DNA from 2 places in the Paenibacillus sp. JGP012 genome. Region 1 is predicted to be linked to the other one. Evidence: predicted binding sites of a transcription regulator. Region 1 holds the regulator's gene; the other holds the start of a gene.
What was found. The regulator CtsR, encoded in region 1, represses protease genes until heat stress. The targets are predictions, from matches to a motif close to ATGGTCAATAAAGGTCAAACA.
Positions count from the first base shown of each region.

Region 2: the regulator CtsR is predicted to act here: its motif matches at 2,390-2,410, upstream of clpP (ATP-dependent Clp endopeptidase proteolytic subunit ClpP).

Region 1 is NZ_JACHKG010000031.1:55,020-63,958, forward strand. Features, by position in the region: gene disA (DNA integrity scanning diadenylate cyclase DisA) at 1-880, opposite strand, end outside; gene radA (DNA repair protein RadA) at 894-2,261, opposite strand; gene HNR77_RS25195 (ATP-dependent Clp protease ATP-binding subunit) at 2,576-5,038, opposite strand; gene mcsB (protein-arginine kinase McsB) at 5,228-6,298, opposite strand; gene mcsA (protein-arginine kinase activator protein McsA) at 6,327-6,845, opposite strand; gene HNR77_RS25210 (CtsR family transcriptional regulator) at 6,876-7,337, opposite strand; gene HNR77_RS25215 (GNAT family N-acetyltransferase) at 7,811-8,939, opposite strand, start outside.
Region 2 is NZ_JACHKG010000014.1:47-8,985, forward strand. Features, by position in the region: gene HNR77_RS17210 (stalk domain-containing protein) at 354-1,451, shown strand; gene clpP (ATP-dependent Clp endopeptidase proteolytic subunit ClpP) at 1,702-2,298, opposite strand; tRNA gene HNR77_RS17220 (tRNA-Arg) at 2,479-2,553, opposite strand; gene HNR77_RS17225 (sugar-binding transcriptional regulator) at 3,071-4,096, shown strand; gene gap (type I glyceraldehyde-3-phosphate dehydrogenase) at 4,223-5,230, shown strand; gene HNR77_RS17235 (phosphoglycerate kinase) at 5,381-6,562, shown strand; gene tpiA (triose-phosphate isomerase) at 6,596-7,348, shown strand; gene gpmI (2,3-bisphosphoglycerate-independent phosphoglycerate mutase) at 7,350-8,894, shown strand.

The DNA of each region.
Region 1 (8,939 bases):
CCCGGTAACCGCGTGGTGCAACCGAATCCTCGGAAGTTGCTGCCGATGAAGGATAACCTAGCAGACGTACGATATGATGTGCATCCAGCAACTCCTCATCCGACAATCTTTTTAGGCCTCCGATAATCTCGCGAATCTTGTCGTCACTGTCGTCACGGGCATAATCCTTGTACAGCAGCCAGGCCTCTTCCTCTGTTGTGCCAACAAGCTCCTCCATCTGCATGGAGATGAGTCGTCCTTCATTGCCCAGCTCATCAATATATCGTTCAATCTCCGTTTTGATCCGCAGCACCATCTCGGTGCGTTGAATGACATTGACCACCTCTGGAATCGTAACCAGTTCCTCGAATTCAGAGGCACTCAGATTGGTGAGGGATTGTGTCAACACGGCTTTATATTTTTCGAGCGTTTGAATCGCCTGATTGGCTTTGGTCAAAATAACCCCGATTTCCTTGAGTGAATATCGAAGCGTTCCCTGGTACAGAGTAATAATATTCCGGCGCTGCGAGATAGACACAACCAGCTTGCCAGTCTGCTTCGCCACTCGCTCGGCCGTCCGGTGACGAATGCCTGTCTCTGACGAAGAGATCGAGGAATCCGGGATCAGCTGTGTGTTGGCATACAAAATCCGCTTCAGATCCTCACTCAGAATAATTGCACCATCCATTTTGGCAAGCTCATACAGGTAGTTCGGCGAGAAATCACAATTAATCGAAAATCCTCCATCCACCACTTCCATCACTTCAGGGCTGTATCCTACAACAAGCAGTGCGCCCGTCTTGGCGCGCAGCACATTTTCCAGACCTTCGCGGAAAGGAGTACCCGGTGCGATCAGCCTTAACAAATCATTCATATTGTCCAGTTGGCTTGAATCCTTCATCTTGTTATGCCCCCTAATCTAAAGCAACCGCTAGTGCATCTGCCACGGTATTCACACCGATCAGTTGTATCCCGCGAGGATGTTTCCAGCCCTTTAAGCTTTTTTCTGGTAAAATAACTCGTTTGAAGCCCAGCTTGGCGGCTTCTTTCACACGCTGTTCTGCCCTGGATACGGCACGAACCTCACCTGTCAGGCCAATCTCGCCAAAGATTACATCATCCGGCTTGGTTGGCACATCTCTAAGGCTGGAGGCAATGCTGATAGCCACTGCAAGATCGACAGCCGGCTCATCCAGCCTTACCCCGCCAGCTACGTTCAGGTATGCATCCTGTGTTTGCAGGAACATGCCCATACGTTTCTCCAGTACAGCGATAATCAGATTGAGCCTGTGATGATCAATGCCTGTTGCCATACGGCGTGGAGAAGGAAAGTGCGTGGTGGAGATCAATGCCTGCAGCTCTACCAGCATCGGTCTTGTTCCTTCCATACTGGCTACAACGGTAGAACCCGCTACCCCGAGCGGACGTTCCGATAAAAACAATTCGGAGGGATTACCGACTTCACGAAGGCCGTCCTCCCCCATTTCAAATATGCCAATCTCGTTGGTGGAACCGAAACGATTCTTGACTGCACGAAGGAGGCGATATGTATGATGCCGCTCTCCTTCAAAATAAAGCACACAGTCCACCATATGCTCCAGCATGCGGGGGCCGGCGATGGCACCTTCTTTGGTAACATGCCCTACAAGCACTGTTGCAATGCCTCGGCCTTTTGCAATCCGCATAAATCTGGAGGTACATTCCCTTACCTGGGCTACACTTCCGGGTGCGCTGGTAACTTCGGGCAAATATACGGTCTGAATGGAGTCAATGACAAGAAAATGCGGCTGGATCTGATCCACCGCTTCCTCGATCCGTTCCATATTCGTTTCACACAGCACATACAGCTCCGGCGAGAGCGCACCCAGACGGTCGGCCCGCAATTTTGTCTGCTTCACGGATTCCTCCCCGGACACATACAGCACACGCAGACCGGAATGAGTCAGTGCATGAGACGTCTGTAACATCAACGTCGATTTTCCGATTCCCGGATCGCCCCCCACCAGCACGAGCGAACCTGGCACAATACCGCCACCCAATACACGGTTAAGTTCTCCGATTCCCGTTTGTACACGCGGCTCCTGACCGCTATCTATATCTATGATAGGAAGCGGTTTATCTTTACTGTCAAACAGAGGAGAATTTCTCCCTTGTGTTTTGACCACCGTTTCAGTTTCTTCTATCATTGAATTCCAGGACTGGCAGCCAGGACATTTTCCGTACCATTTGGGGGCTTCATAGCCGCATTCTGTACATTGAAACTTGGTTTTTACTTTGGCCACTTCAGCACTCCTAAAAATTTATTTTATTACAGTATTTTGCATTATTCGACGATTATTTCTATCTCACCCTGACATTTAGGGTTACTAAAAGTTTACCATTGTTTGAGATTTTTCGTAAAGGATTATCGCAAACTTTACACATCATTATAGTCCTTATTGTTACATCCCGATCACATATTAAGCTTAAACCCAAAAAAAACTCCCCAGCCAGAGCCGGGGAGGATCAAACTAGTACTGCACGGCTGATGTTATTCAGCAGTACAGAACTTATTTATTGAGTTTCAATTTCCTCATTACCGAGTTGAATTGAATTATTATTTAGTCTCGATTTCCTCACTAGATGGAACAGAAGCAGCCTTTTTCGTAACAGACAGTGCACCGTTCTCTTCATCAATGAGCAGTGAATCACCTTTGGTCACATTGCCAGTAAGCAGTTCCTCAGACAATCTGTCTTCGATATGCTTCTGGATCGCCCGGCGAAGCGGACGTGCACCATACGCTGGATCGAAGCCTGCTTTGGCCAGAAATGCTTTTGCATTATCTGTAAGCTCAAAGTCCACGTCATATTCATGCAGTCGTTTACGCAGGTCTTCACTCATAAGTGTAACAATCTCGGCAATGTGTTTCTCTTCCAGTGAGTGGAATACGATGATTTCATCAATCCGGTTCAGGAACTCCGGACGGAAGCTTTTCTTCAGCTCATCCATCACTTTGCCTTTCATGTTATCGTAATCCGCACCCGCATCTACAACAGCTGTAAAGCCAAGGGTAGAGTTACGTTTGATCGCCTCGGCACCTACGTTGGATGTCAGGATGATCAGCGTATTGCGGAAGTCAACAACGCGACCTTTGGAGTCGGTCAAGCGGCCATCTTCCAGCACTTGCAGCAGGATGTTGAATACTTCAGGGTGTGCCTTCTCCACTTCATCCAACAGTACAACGGAGTAAGGTTTGCGGCGAACTTTCTCGGTCAACTGACCGCCTTCTTCATAGCCCACATATCCTGGAGGCGCTCCGACGAGACGTGCTGTGGAGTGCTTCTCTCCGTACTCGGACATATCAATCCGGATTACAGCATTCTCATCACCAAACATCGCTTCAGCGAGAGCACGAGCAAGCTCGGTTTTACCTACCCCTGTAGGACCAAGGAAGATAAATGAACCCATCGGACGTTTTGGATCTTTAAGTCCGGCACGTGCCCGGCGAACGGCGCGGCTGACGGATTTAACTGCCTCATCCTGACCGATAACCCGCTCATGCAGAATTTGCTCAAGGTTCATCAAGCGTTGTGTTTCTTCTTCTTTCAGCTTGTTCACCGGAATTCCTGTCCAGTTGGCTACCACTTGAGCGATATCCTCTGGTGTTACCTCGGAATCGGTACGGCCTTGTTTTTCTTTCCACTGATTTTTCGTTGTATCCAGTTCTTCACGAATCTTTTGTTCCGTATCGCGGAGTGCCGCAGCTTTCTCAAACTCCTGACTCTGTACCGCAGCATCTTTCTCCTTGCGGATATCTTCCAGGCGGCTCTCCAATTGCTTCAGGTTTGGTGGAATCGTATACGAGTTCAGCCTTACTTTCGAACCTGCCTCATCAATCAAGTCGATTGCTTTATCCGGCAGGAAACGGTCTGTAATGTAACGGTCAGACAATTTTACCGCCTGAACGATAGCTTCGTCAGTAATTTTTACGCGGTGATGCGCTTCGTAACGATCACGCAGACCATGCAAAATTTGAATAGCTTCTTCTGGTGAAGGCTGATCTACCGTAATCGGTTGGAAACGACGCTCCAGCGCAGCATCCTTCTCGATGTATTTGCGGTACTCATCAAGCGTTGTTGCACCGATGCATTGTAATTCACCGCGAGCGAGAGCCGGCTTCAAGATGTTCGATGCATCGATTGCCCCCTCAGCTCCACCTGCACCAATCAAGGTATGCAGCTCGTCAATGAACAGCACAATGTTGCCGGCCTGACGGATTTCATCCATGATTTTTTTCAAGCGATCCTCGAATTCACCACGGTATTTGGTTCCGGCTACAACCGACCCCATATCCAGTGTCATAACACGTTTGTCACGCAAGGTTTCTGGAATTTCGTTAGCGATAATTTTTTGTGCGAGTCCTTCAGCAATCGCCGTTTTACCTACACCCGGCTCACCGATCAGCACCGGATTGTTTTTGGTACGACGGCTCAGCACTTGGATAACACGCTCGATTTCCTTACTGCGGCCAATAACCGGATCAAGGTTATTCTCTCTGGCATACGCCGTGAGATCACGAGCCAGGCTATCCAGTGTTGGTGTGCTTACATTGGCAGGTGTGCCATTGTGACTGGAGACAGCTTCGCTGCTGCCCAGCAATTGCAGCACTTGCTGACGTGCTTTATTCAAGCTGATACCGAGGTTGTTGAGTACACGTGCAGCGACCCCTTCACCCTCACGAATGAGACCGAGCAGGATATGCTCTGTGCCCACGTAGGTGTGACCCAGTTTACGTGCCTCATCCATAGACAGCTCAATAACTTTTTTCGCTCTTGGCGTATATGCAATGTTCGTAGGCTGCTCCTGGCCGCGGCCAATCAGCGTTTCTACTTCATCCTGAATTTTCTCCAATCCGAGTCCCAGGCCGATCAGTGCTTTGGCAGCAATGCCTTCACCTTCACGAATGAGGCCGAGCAAAATATGCTCTGTACCGATGTTATTATGACCGAGACGGACAGCTTCTTCCTGCGCGAGTGCGAGCACCTTCTGGGCCCGTTCCGTAAATCTTCCAAACATCATATCTCCTGCACCTCCATGGTTTTGGATAAAACGAAAGGATTACATTGAATCGAATAACCCTTCGTATTCATATCATTTTTGTTTGCAGCCATGCTGCGAATAAAATCATTGGTCATTCCAGAAGCGGGAGACCTGTTTATATAAAGCCGCATATGCGGCATGAAACCAGTATTACAGTTCAAGGAAAGTTTAGCCAGAGCCTTTGGTTGCATTGATCGTATCACGAATTAACTGAGCCCGGTAGATGTCACGCTCATCTGTACGCATATCCCCGAACGTTTTTTGCAAAAATCCCGGCTGTGTCATCACATTCAGCTCATTCATCACCGGGATGGATATCCCATCGAGCAATCCAAGATCTACGCCAAGCCGCACATCCGATAGTCGCTGTGCCGCTTCCTTCGTGTCCACAATGGCCGCATGAGACAAAATCCCGTACGAACGCATTACACGATCCGTAATCCGCAGTCTGGAATCCGTAAGCAGCCTTTCTCTGGCTGTGCGCTCATGTCCAATAATCTGTAAAACAACACTATGCAGGTTGTCGATGACTTCTTGCTCCGTCTGTCCCAGCGTAATCTGATTGGAAATCTGGAACAGGTTGCCCATTGCTTCACTGCCTTCACCGTAGATTCCCCGTACAGTTAACCCGACTTGGGATACTGCACTAAGAATACGTCCGATCTGCTGTGTCATTACAAGCGCCGGGAGATGCACCATTACAGATGCTCTCACCCCTGTGCCGACATTTGTCGGACAACTGGTTAGATATCCCCTGTGATCATCAAAGGCATAATCCACGTGCGCTTCAAATGCATCATCTATCGCGGAGGCTTTCTCCCAGGCCTCTTTCACCTGGAACCCCGGATAGAGGCACTGGATACGCAGATGATCCTCTTCGTTAATCATAATGCTCACCGATTCATCCTCACTGAGGATAACAGCTCCGTGCCTTGACTCATTTGCGAGACTCGGACTAATCAGATGTTTCTCCACCAGCACCCGCTTGTCGAGTTCTCCAATATCCGTCAGATCGAGTGTAGTAAAATCACCAAAAGCGTGTACGTCATCGTATTGAAGTACTTCGCTCAGCTTATTCAGCACCTCTTCTGATTGCTCATTGGAAGCCAGCATCGGAAACGGGATATGCTGAAGGTTACGTGCAATCCGGACACGACTGCTGATCACAATTTCCGAGTCTACAGCATCGCTGCGCATCCAGTCACTGAGCGCCTTCTCCGTAAAACGCAGATTAGGCATTACCCTTCCCTCCTACTCATGACAAACTTTACTCCTGAGTTATTTCTTTTTCAAGTTCTCTGATCTGGTCACGAATCTGAGCCGCCTCTTCGAACTCTTCTTGCGCAATGCTTTGCTGCAAATTCTGCTTCAGATCGGCGATCTGCCGTTTAACCTTAATACGGCCACCAGCCCGAGCAGGAACTTTGCCTACATGAGACGTGCTGCCATGCACTCGTTTGAACAACGGGTCTAGACGGCTGTCAAAATATTTGTAACAAGAGCTGCAGCCAAAGCGGCCGATCTTGCTAAATTGGGCATAAGTCATGCCACATTCTTCACACTGCAGCGCCTTGGCAGGAGCTGCACCTGAACCTTTGCCTGCTGGATCAAAATCAAGCAATCCGGACAGCAGGTTGTGAATGGAAAATCCGCCTGCAGTTCCAGGAATCATCTCCCCCTTCTCACGGGCACATGATTCACAGATATGAAATTCCGTCTTTTCTCCATTTACAATTTTAGTAAAATGAAGTGTAGCCGGACGTTTATTACATTCTTGGCACAGCATGTAGATGTACCTCCTTTGATCCCGATAGTTTCATTTACCGAGCAAAGATATTAGCATTGCCTTCAACATTCTGGCACGAATTTGATCCCGGTAAGGAAGTTTGACCATTAGAACTTCTCTCGATACAGCCGCACGCATCAATCCGGCTTCTCGCTTGCTTAGAAAACGCGCTTCCTCCAGTTGATAGATCAGCCCTTCAGCAGCAGTCTGTCCAATCTCTTCGCCAATACTATGATGAAGATGATTGTGCAGTGCCGATTGAGCCGGCAATTCAATGCGCTGTATGCGAACATATCCACCACCGCCGCGTTTACTCTCGACAAGATAACCTTTTTCCAGAGTGAAACGGGTGCTGATGACATAATTGATCTGGGAAGGCACACATGAGAACTGATCCGCCAGATCATTACGCTGAATTTCAATCATTCCTTCGGGACTTTCATGCAAAATACCCTTCAGATATCGTTCGATAATATCAGAGATATTACGCATCCAATCATCCTCCACTGTCTGAAACGTTAAGTCAATAAGGACCCACACGCCCCCACAGAGTACAACCTTCTCCACCCATTTAACCAATCAGAGAAACAGCGAATCTTGCTGTGTCAGATGTTAAACAGGAGAACAAAGGAAGCACGAAGGTCCTTTAAATATCCCTTGATCTTCTAATGAAATGTACAAGTTCTAAAGCACTTCTCATCAGAGAGCAGAAAAGTCAAACACCCGATTGTAAATAAAACAGGGGCTTTTTGGCCTTCAGTTGACTTTGACTTTCTTTGACTTTATATACATTATAGCATATTTTGCTGGTTTGCCAAGTGGGGGCACTATTCATTTTTTACGATTTTACACGAAATATTCGCAGGACACAAAAAAACCTCTCCCAAATATCAGGAGAAGTCTAATTTTCTCTTCATTACATTCCATACCGGCTCGAATCGAAGAAAGAAATCTGTGCTGGCGGCTTAGAAAAAATCAAGCAAATAGGTTTCACGTTTCGGTACAGCCTTCTCGAGTGCTTCAATCACGTTAGCCGGGCCTTCCAGTCTGCCGATCCGGGCCATCTCTACCGGTCTGCGATACCCCATCAATATGGTTGTAAGTGTTTGAATCGTAAGACGAATCGGCTGATCGTTCTGAGCGTGACGCTCTGTTTCCGCCTTTTTCCATATGGAAGCTGTTCCGTTCAGCGCCACGTTCAACTCCCATACCCCTTCATTCCACGGAGCGTATGCATCTTCCACCTCAAGTAAAATCTGTACAGTTGATTCCTGGCTTACAAAAGGGTACTGCGAGATGAACTGCTCCACACTCACAATTCGTGCCATAAAGTACGGTACGACCTCTTGTTGAATCCGTGGGTTATCCAGTTGAAATGCAAGCAGGTCACTTGCAGGCGCTTGCAAGGTGACTTCATCAATCATGGAATCATGATTGGCAATGAACGTCCATAAGCCTTGCCTTGCCTCCTCGTTCAAATGAACCATCTCACCGATGGTGAACTTTCCCTCCTTGACCTCATAGAAGATGTAACCTTGGGGTATTCCTGTCTCATTATAATAAACAGCTCGCTGACTGCCCTTTTTGACATAAACCGAATTGCTCCACCACGCGTCATCTCGATTCAACGTCCCATTATAACGCCCAGCATACTCATCATATACCTGCTTTAATACAGCAAGTTCAGGATTTCCCCGCTTGATCGTTCCCGGTGTCTGTTTTTTGGTTGGCAGCATAGAAGTCGTCAATTTGTATTTCTTAAATTCAACATAGGTTTCCCACCCATACTTCCGATAAAAACCAAATGAGAACGGATGCAGGAAGGATACGCTCTGTTTATTCCGATTCATCTCTTCCAGTGCGTATTTCAGTAGCCCGGCAACCCAGCCTTTGCGTCTGTACTCAGGCCATGTGGCTACACCTGCGATTCCGCCCATTTCAAAGGACCGTCCCTGAATATACGTCTGAAAAGGAATAATTTGAAGCTTGGCTCCAACCTGACCATCGGCGTAGACACCCAATACATTATGCGTTGCAAATTCCTGGCGCCGTTTCTCCAGTTGCTCCTCTGAGAGTGTAAATTGAAAAGCGTAC
Region 2 (8,939 bases), on a different contig from region 1:
TTCTTGAGAGCTGTACCTTTAACATGGAATGGACTTTTTCAGTGGCCTCTCCCTCGGGCAGTGTCTTTTTTTGTTATATAAGCAGACTTTGAGGAAGTGAGAGAGTATTATTTTCCTGGCAGTATGCAGGGAAGTCGAGCTAATCATGTCGTTTTTGTCTAGTTGTTCGTGACAAAATGTTCATTTTCTGCTTTTTTTTCAGCATCATTTTCATCAACATTGTAACTGGAGATGTAAATCTTTCCGGGAGCGGGGTAATTATAATAAAGAGGTAAGCGTATGACATATGCAATCGAGTTTTTGTTTACATACGCAATGGATTTTATGGTAAAGACCAGAGAGGAGTTTTATAGATGAAAACATGGAAAAAGTGGACAAGTGCATTATTGGCAGCAGGTGTAATTATGGGGGGCAGTACAGCATGGGTAGATCAATCTGTACAGGCAGCTGCGGTATCTTCCAAAGTAACTGCACCGGCTGAAGTCACGTTAAAAGCAGGTGGCAAGACGCTGGCGCAAAAAGGATTGCTTCAAGGTGGTTCGACTTGGGTGTCACTGACAGCGGTCAAAGACGTAGCAGGTGGTACACTCAAATATGATGCCAAAACGAAGTCATACACGGTAACCGCAGCTAACAACGCGATGACCGTTAGTCTGATGGATGGACAACCAAACGTGTACATTAACGGTTATTACCCTCAGGTGGAAGCAAAATTGATTCAGGGCCGATTGTACATTCCGTTCTCTGCCATGAGAGATTATTTGGGTGTGCAGGGCAGTTGGGATGCCAAAGCGAAAACATTGACCCTGAGCAAAGTGAAGCAAAACAGCGTGAAGGTGACTTCCGTGACGAAGAAAGCAACTGTGAAAAATGCCGAAGTAGATATCCGTTATCCGCAGGTGAGCGGGCTTGCGAGCAAAGAAGTGGAAGCAGCGATCAATAAAGTGCTCAAGGATGAGGTGGATACGTCCTTTGCAGCCTTCAAGAAACAAACAATCGAGTTCGGTGGAGCAACAGCCAAACGTCCATATGCATTCGAAACGTCGTATGTGGTGACATACAATGAAAATGGCGTACTGGGTCTGATCACCCAACATTATGAGGACTATGCAGGAGCACACGGCATGACTTACCGTACAGGTCACACATTTGCACTGGACACAGGCAAAGAGCTGACCTTGGATGATGTGATTGCAAACAGCAAATCCATGCGTGAAACGATCAGCAAAAAGGTTGGCGAGCAATTAAAAGCAAGTGGTGGATATTTAGACGGATATAAAGGCTTGAACAAGGACCAGGACTTCTATGTATCTCCAACGGGTGTAGTTGTATTTTTCCAACTGTATGAGTACACAGCTTACGCGGAAGGCTTCCCGGAAATGACATTCTCTTATAAAGAAATTCTGCCTAAAGGCACTGCACCTTTCAGCAACGTAGCATCCGAGAAATAAGCAGGCACTTCTAACAAACGTATACTTGCATCTCCACATCAAGAGCCCTTATTCATTTATACTTGCAAAAAAGGTAAATAGAAACCCCTCGTCATTATTCAAGTGACGAGGGGTTTCTATTTGTCCAGGCAATGCACCCTGTTAACGGGTGGTGTTATTGCCTGTTCATATCAATATGGCACAGGGCGGATTCACCTATACTTCGGTGAATCCGCCCTGTGTATGGAACGGCATGCCTCCAGGCTACAACTTAGATGCCTTGGGAGCCTACGTTTTGAATTACTTTATCGATGATACCGTAATCGGCTGCTTCAGCAGCACTCATGAAGTAGTCACGATCTGTATCTTTTTCGATGCGTTCCAGTGGTTGGCCTGTACGCTCGGAGATGATGCGGTTCAACGTATCACGCATTTTCAAGATGCGGCGTGCGCGAATCTCGATGTCCGATGCTTGACCTTGTGCACCACCCAGCGGCTGGTGAATCATGATCTCGCTGTTCGGCAGCGCAAAACGTTTGCCTTTAGCCCCTGCGTTCAGCAGGAATGCACCCATGGAAGCCGCCATACCTACACAGATGGTAGATACATCCGGTTTGATGAATTGCATTGTATCGTAGATGGCCATACCCGCGGTGATCGATCCGCCCGGGCTGTTGATGTATAAGTGAATGTCTTTCTCCGGATCTTCCGCTGCCAGGAACAACATCTGTGCCATGATGGCATTAGCCACAACGTCATTCACGTCGCTGCCAAGGAAAATAATACGATCCTTCAGCAATCTGGAATAGATATCATAGGCGCGCTCACCCCGGTTGCTCTGCTCAACGACCATTGGAATATAACTCACGTGAAAAACCTCCTCGGGAATGTAAATGTTAAATTGGTGTTTATATTTAAACTGTTACCGTATTAACCACATCATAAACAATCTCAAACAAAAAGTCAAAGAAAGTCAAACTAACTTTGAAAAAAAAGAAACCTTTCCGGTTTCGTTGGTTAAATGCATTATGAGCTGTTATAAAATAAGTGGCGCGCCCGCCAAGAATCGAACTTGGATCTCAGGCTTCGGAGGCCTACGTCATATCCATTGGACCACGGGCGCAAATTATGTGACAGCAATAATGATTATAGCCTATGGAGTATTGAAATGCAAGCCATTGCTTTGCAGGGCAATGGTTTCGCTTATTCGGCAGGTGGTTTGAATTGATTCCGAAATGATCATGATAAAGAGGAATGGATAAAGTCTGGTTTTGAGTACATGCTATAAGAAGTTTTGGACATGCCTGCCAAAAAGCAAATCGTACCGCATATAGACACTAATTTCACCTTTCTTCTATATGTAGTGTGAAGTGTAGTGTGAAACATCTTATAGTATGGTGCGAAACTAACTCATAATCAATGTGAAGCTTCGAGGTCGCTCATCGTGTCCATAACGAAAGTGCAGAGATTGTGAAAATAGGCGCGTACAGAAGCCCGCAAACGTATCGAAATAAGCCATCGAAACACTTGCATATCGCGTCAGTTTTAGGTAGAATAAACGTGGGACTTAAAAAGTTAACCCGGGACATTTTAGGGCCATGAAAGAAGCTTGGAGCGAGAAGCTTGCGGGAGTGGAAAGCATGCGAACGATTTTAGAAGTGCAAAAGCAGCTTCTGCCCGATCTCATGGATGTCTTGAAGAAGCGCTATACGATTCTGCAGCAGATCATGTTATCGGATGTGATCGGACGGAGAACGTTAGCCAATTCCATGCAGATGACCGAGCGGGTTCTGAGAGCTGAGACCGATCTGTTAAAGGCTCAGGGACTTATCGAAATTGACAGTGCCGGCATGAAGATCAGTGAGGCGGGTTACGAGTTGCTGCAGCAGTTGGAGCCTGTCGCGAAAGAGCTGTTCGGATTATCCGAGCTGGAAGAGCGAATCAAGCAAGCCTACGGCCTGCAAAAGGTAGTCGTAGTTCCTGGCGATTCGGACGTATCTCCTTTTGCCAAGAGAGAACTGGGAAGGGCCGGAGCGAAAGCTCTCGGCAGTGTTATGAATGACAACGACGTTGTAGCCGTCACAGGCGGATCGACAACGGCCGAAGTTGCAGAACAGCTCACACCACCAACTTCGCTCAAGGGTGTCTGGTTTGTACCAGCCCGTGGCGGACTGGGAGAGAGTCTTGAAATTCAAGCAAATACGATTGCATCCACGATGGCAAAGCGGGCAGGGGCTCAGTACAAACTCCTGCATGTACCGGATTTGCTTAGTGATCATGCCTATGAATCGCTGCTTCAGGACCCGAGTGTTCAGGAGATTTTGCAGCTGATCAGGCAATCGCGCATCGTTATTCACGGCATCGGTGATGCGGTAGAAATGGCGAAGAGACGCAAGCTTGCCCCTGAGATTATTGACGAGCTTCAGGAGCAGGGCGCTGTATCGGAGTCTTTCGGGTATTATTTCAACGATCAGGGTGAGGTGGTACATACCATGCTTACACTGGGGATGCGGCTTCAGGATATCGAACGCACGGATGTGGTCATCGGCATTGCGGGCGGCACAAGCAAGGCAGCTGCCATTCATTCCGTACTGCGGTTCGGGCAGGAGGATATTCTGATTATTGATGAGGCTGCGGCCAAAATCATTGTCGCGGAAATGGAATGAATCCATTTTCCAGAGCTGAAATAGATTTATTTTCAACACAACTCTTGTTGTCTTGACGGACTTCACCGTCTGTCTTGAATATATAAGTTTCATAAAAATCAATCAAAACTTGGGAGGAACTTACTCATGATTAAAGTAGGTATTAACGGTTTTGGACGTATCGGTCGCTTGGCATTCCGCCGTATTCAAAATGTAGAGGGCATTGAAGTAGTAGCAATCAACGACTTGACTGACGCTAAAATGCTGGCTCATTTGCTCAAATATGATACAACTCAAGGTCGCTTTGACGGCGATGTTGAAGTACACGACGGCTTCTTCAAAGTGAACGGCAAAGAAGTTAAAGTTATCGCTAACCGCAACCCTGAAGAACTGCCTTGGGGAGACCTGGGTGTAGATATCGTTCTGGAATGTACTGGTTTCTTCACAACAAAAGAAGCTGCTGAGAAACACTTGAAAGGTGGAGCTAAGAAAGTTGTTATCTCCGCACCAGCTACTGGCGACATGAAAACCATCGTTTACAACGTAAACCATGACATCCTTGATGGAACTGAAACTGTAATCTCCGGTGCATCTTGCACAACAAACTGCCTGGCTCCTATGGCAAAAACACTGCAAGACAAATTCGGAATCGTTCAAGGTTTGATGACTACAATTCACGCTTACACTGGCGACCAAAACACTTTGGATGCTCCACACCCTAAAGGTGACTTCCGTCGTGCTCGCGCAGCAGCTGAAAACATCATCCCTAACACAACTGGTGCTGCTAAAGCAATCGGTCTGGTTATCCCTGAACTGCAAGGTAAATTGGACGGTGCAGCTCAACGCGTACCGACACCAACAGGTTCCTTGACTGAGCTGGTAACTGTTCTTGGTAAAAAAGTAACAGCTGACGAAGTTAACGCAGCTATGAAAGAAGCTTCCGATCCACAAACTTTCGGATACACTGAAGACGAAATCGTATCTTCCGACATCGTAGGTATCACTTACGGTTCCCTGTTCGATGCGACTCAAACTAAAGTTCTGACAGTGGGCGACCAACAACTGGTTAAAACTGTAGCTTGGTATGACAACGAAATGTCCTACACAGCTCAACTGGTTCGCACATTGGAGCACTTTGCAAAAATGATCAAGTAATAACTTGTAATAACATAGAGCGGAAACAGATTGCCATTGTTTCCGCTCTTTATATATGAAACTTTTGCAAATTTCTCATGAACACCAGGGCTGACAAGGGATTAGAGCCTTGAAAGGTCCACCAAATACATGGGTGCGGAGGAAATAGAGATGAACAAAAAAAGTGTACGTGATATCGAATTGAATGGAAAACGGGCATTCGTGCGCGTAGATTTCAATGTGCCGCTTGAAGATGGTAAAATTACAGATGACAAACGTATTCGTGCAACATTGCCTACGATCAACTATCTGATCGAAAAAGGTGCTAAAATCATCCTGGCAAGCCACATGGGTCGTCCGAAAGGCGAAGTTGTTGAATCTATGCGTTTGACTCCAGCTGCAGAGCGTTTGTCCGAATTGCTCGGCAAACCGGTCATTAAAGCGGATGATTCCGTTGGCGAGGCGGTTAAAGCTCAAATCGCGGCAATGAACAATGGCGACGTATTGTTGCTTGAGAATGTTCGTTTCCACGCAGGTGAAGAGAAAAACGATCCGGAACTGGCTAAACAATTTGCTGAGCTGGCTGATGTATTCGTTAACGATGCATTTGGTGCGGCGCACAGAGCACACTCTTCTACAGAAGGAATCGCTCACTTGCTGCCAGCAGTATCCGGTTTGTTGATGGAGAAAGAACTTGAAGTGTTGGGTAAAGCATTGTCCAACCCAGAGCGTCCTTTCACAGCGATCATCGGTGGTTCCAAAGTTAAAGACAAAATCGATGTGATCGACAACCTGCTGAACATTGCAGACAACGTAATCATCGGTGGCGGTCTGTCCTATACATTCATGAAGGCTCAAGGCTACGAAGTGGGTCAATCCCTGCTGGATGAGTCCAAACTGGATGTTGCTCTGGGCTTCATCGAAAAAGCCAAAAAACTGGGCAAAAACTTCTACCTGCCAGTGGATATCGTAATTTCTGACGATTTCAGTGCGGATGCAAACACTAAAATTGTTGAAGTTGGCGACATTCCTGCGGATTGGGAAGGCATCGACATCGGTCCAAAAACACGTGAGATTTATGCTGACGTTGTTAAAAACTCCAAACTCGTTGTATGGAACGGACCAATGGGCGTATTCGAAATCGAACCTTTCTCCCACGGTACTCGTGCAGTAGCAGAAGCTTGTGCGACAACATCTGCTTACACAGTCATCGGCGGTGGCGACTCTGCAGCGGCAGCTGAGAAGTTCAAATTGGCTGACAAAATGGACCACATCTCTACAGGTGGCGGTGCATCGCTCGAGTTCATGGAAGGCAAACAGCTTCCAGGCGTAGTTGCATTGAATGACAAGTAAGCTTTAAGCTATAGCATGAAGGAGTTGAAACCAATGAGAACACCAATTATCGCGGGTAACTGGAAAATGTTCAAAACGGTTTCCGAATCCAATGACTTCATTCAGGAAGTTAAAGGAAAAGCGGAAGTCGAAGGCGTGGAAACGGTAATCTGCGCACCTTTTACAAATCTGCCATCCCTGGTAGAGGCTGTGAAAGGCACTAACATCAAAATCGGAGCACAAAATCTTCACTTTGAAGACAACGGTGCATTCACTGGTGAAATCAGCGGTGTCATGCTGAAAGAACTGGGTGTAGATTATGTGATTATCGGTCACTCGGAGCGCCGTCAATATTTTGCGGAAACCGATGAGACGGTTAACAAAAAAATGCATGCAGCATTCCGTCATGGCTTGACGCCAATCTTCTGCCTCGGTGAGACACTGGAAGAGCGCGAAGCGGGTCAAACGAAAGATGTATGCAAAGTACAGACGGAAGCAGCTTTGGCAGGTCTGTCTGCCGAGCAGGTAGCACAAACGGTTATCGCTTATGAGCCAATCTGGGCCATTGGTACAGGCAAATCCTCCACATCCCAGGATGCGAATGAAGTTATTGCTTACATCCGTACACTGGTGAAGGATCTGTACAACGAGCAGGTTGCAGATGCAGTTCGTATCCAATACGGCGGCAGCGTGAAACCGGAAAACGTAACGGAATACCTCGGACAAAGCGACATCGACGGCGCACTTGTTGGCGGTGCCAGCTTGCAGCCAGCTTCGTTCATCGCACTTGTTGAGGGGGCGAAGTAAGATGACAGCTCCAAAACCTGTAGCACTGATCATTATGGACGGCTTCGGTCTGCGCAACACGGTGGAAGGCAATGCGGTAGCGCAAGCCAAAAAACCGAACTATGACCGTTTCATGAGCCAGTTCCCACATACAACACTGACGGCTTGCGGTGAGGCTGTAGGTTTGCCGGAAGGCCAAATGGGGAATTCCGAGGTGGGTCACCTGAACATTGGTGCCGGCCGGATCGTATATCAGGATTTGACCCGTATCTCCAAGTCGATTCGTGACGGCGAGTTCTATGACAATGAAACACTTGTCAAAGCGGTGCGCGAAGCGAAGCAGAACGGTAAAAAGCTTCATCTTTACGGCTTGTTGTCCGATGGTGGTGTACATAGCCACATCGACCACCTGTTCGCCATGCTGGATCTGGCTAAAAAAGAAGAAATGAACGAAGTATATATTCATGCCTTCCTGGATGGCCGGGATGTTATGCCGGACAGCGGTAAAGACTTCATGCAGAAGCTGATCGCTAAAATTGATGAGGTTGGTGTAGGGAAAATCGCTACAGTCCAAGGTCGCTATTATGCAATGGACCGTGACAAACGCTGGGAGCGTGTAGAGAAATCTTACCGCGCCATCGTTTATGGCGATGGACCGAAATACACTGATCCGCTCAAAGCGGTTGAAGAATCATATGAGAAATCCGTATTTGACGAGTTCGTTGAACCAACGGTTATCGTTAAAGCGGATGGTGAGCCGGTAGGTTTGGTGGAAAGCGGCGATTCCGTTGTATTCCTTAACTTCCGTCCTGACCGTGCAATCCAGTTGTCACAAGTGTTCACCAACTCCGATTTCCGCGGTTTTGACCGTGGACCGAAGTTCCCTGTGGGCCTGCACTTTGTGTGCCTGACGCTGTTCAGTGAGACGGTTGAGGGTTATGTGGCTTATGAGCCGAAGAACCTCGACAATACGCTGGGCGAAGTGCTTGTACAGAACAACAAAAAACAACTGCGCATTGCAGAAACCGAGAAATACCCGCACGTAACCTTCTTCTTCAGCGGCGGCCGTGACGTAGAGCTTCCAGGCGAAACTCGCGTGCTGATTAACTCGCCTAAGGTTGCAACATATGACTTGCAGCCAGAGATGAGTGCTTATGAAGTTGCGGATGCAGCGGTTCGTGAGATCGAAGCAGATAAACACGACGCAATCATCCTGAACTTTGCTAACCCTGACATGGTTGGACACTCCGGCATGCTGGAGCCAACGATCAAAGCGGTTGAAGTTACAGATGAGTGCATGGGCCGTGTCGTAGACGCAGTTCTTGCCAAAGGCGGCGTGGTACTGATTACTGCGGATCACGGTAACGCGGATATGGTGTTTGATGAGCAAGGACGTCCGTTCACAGCTCATACAACAAACCCGGTTCCATTTATCGTTACAGATCCGAACGTAACGCTGCGTGAAGGCGGAATTCTGGCCGACATCGCGCCAACCATTCTTGACCTGATGCAATTGCCTAAACCGGAAGAAATGACAGGTACATCTGTTATTGCTACCCGCAAATAAGTTGCACAGCCACTATATATGAAATCGGGAAGTTTGGCGTTTACC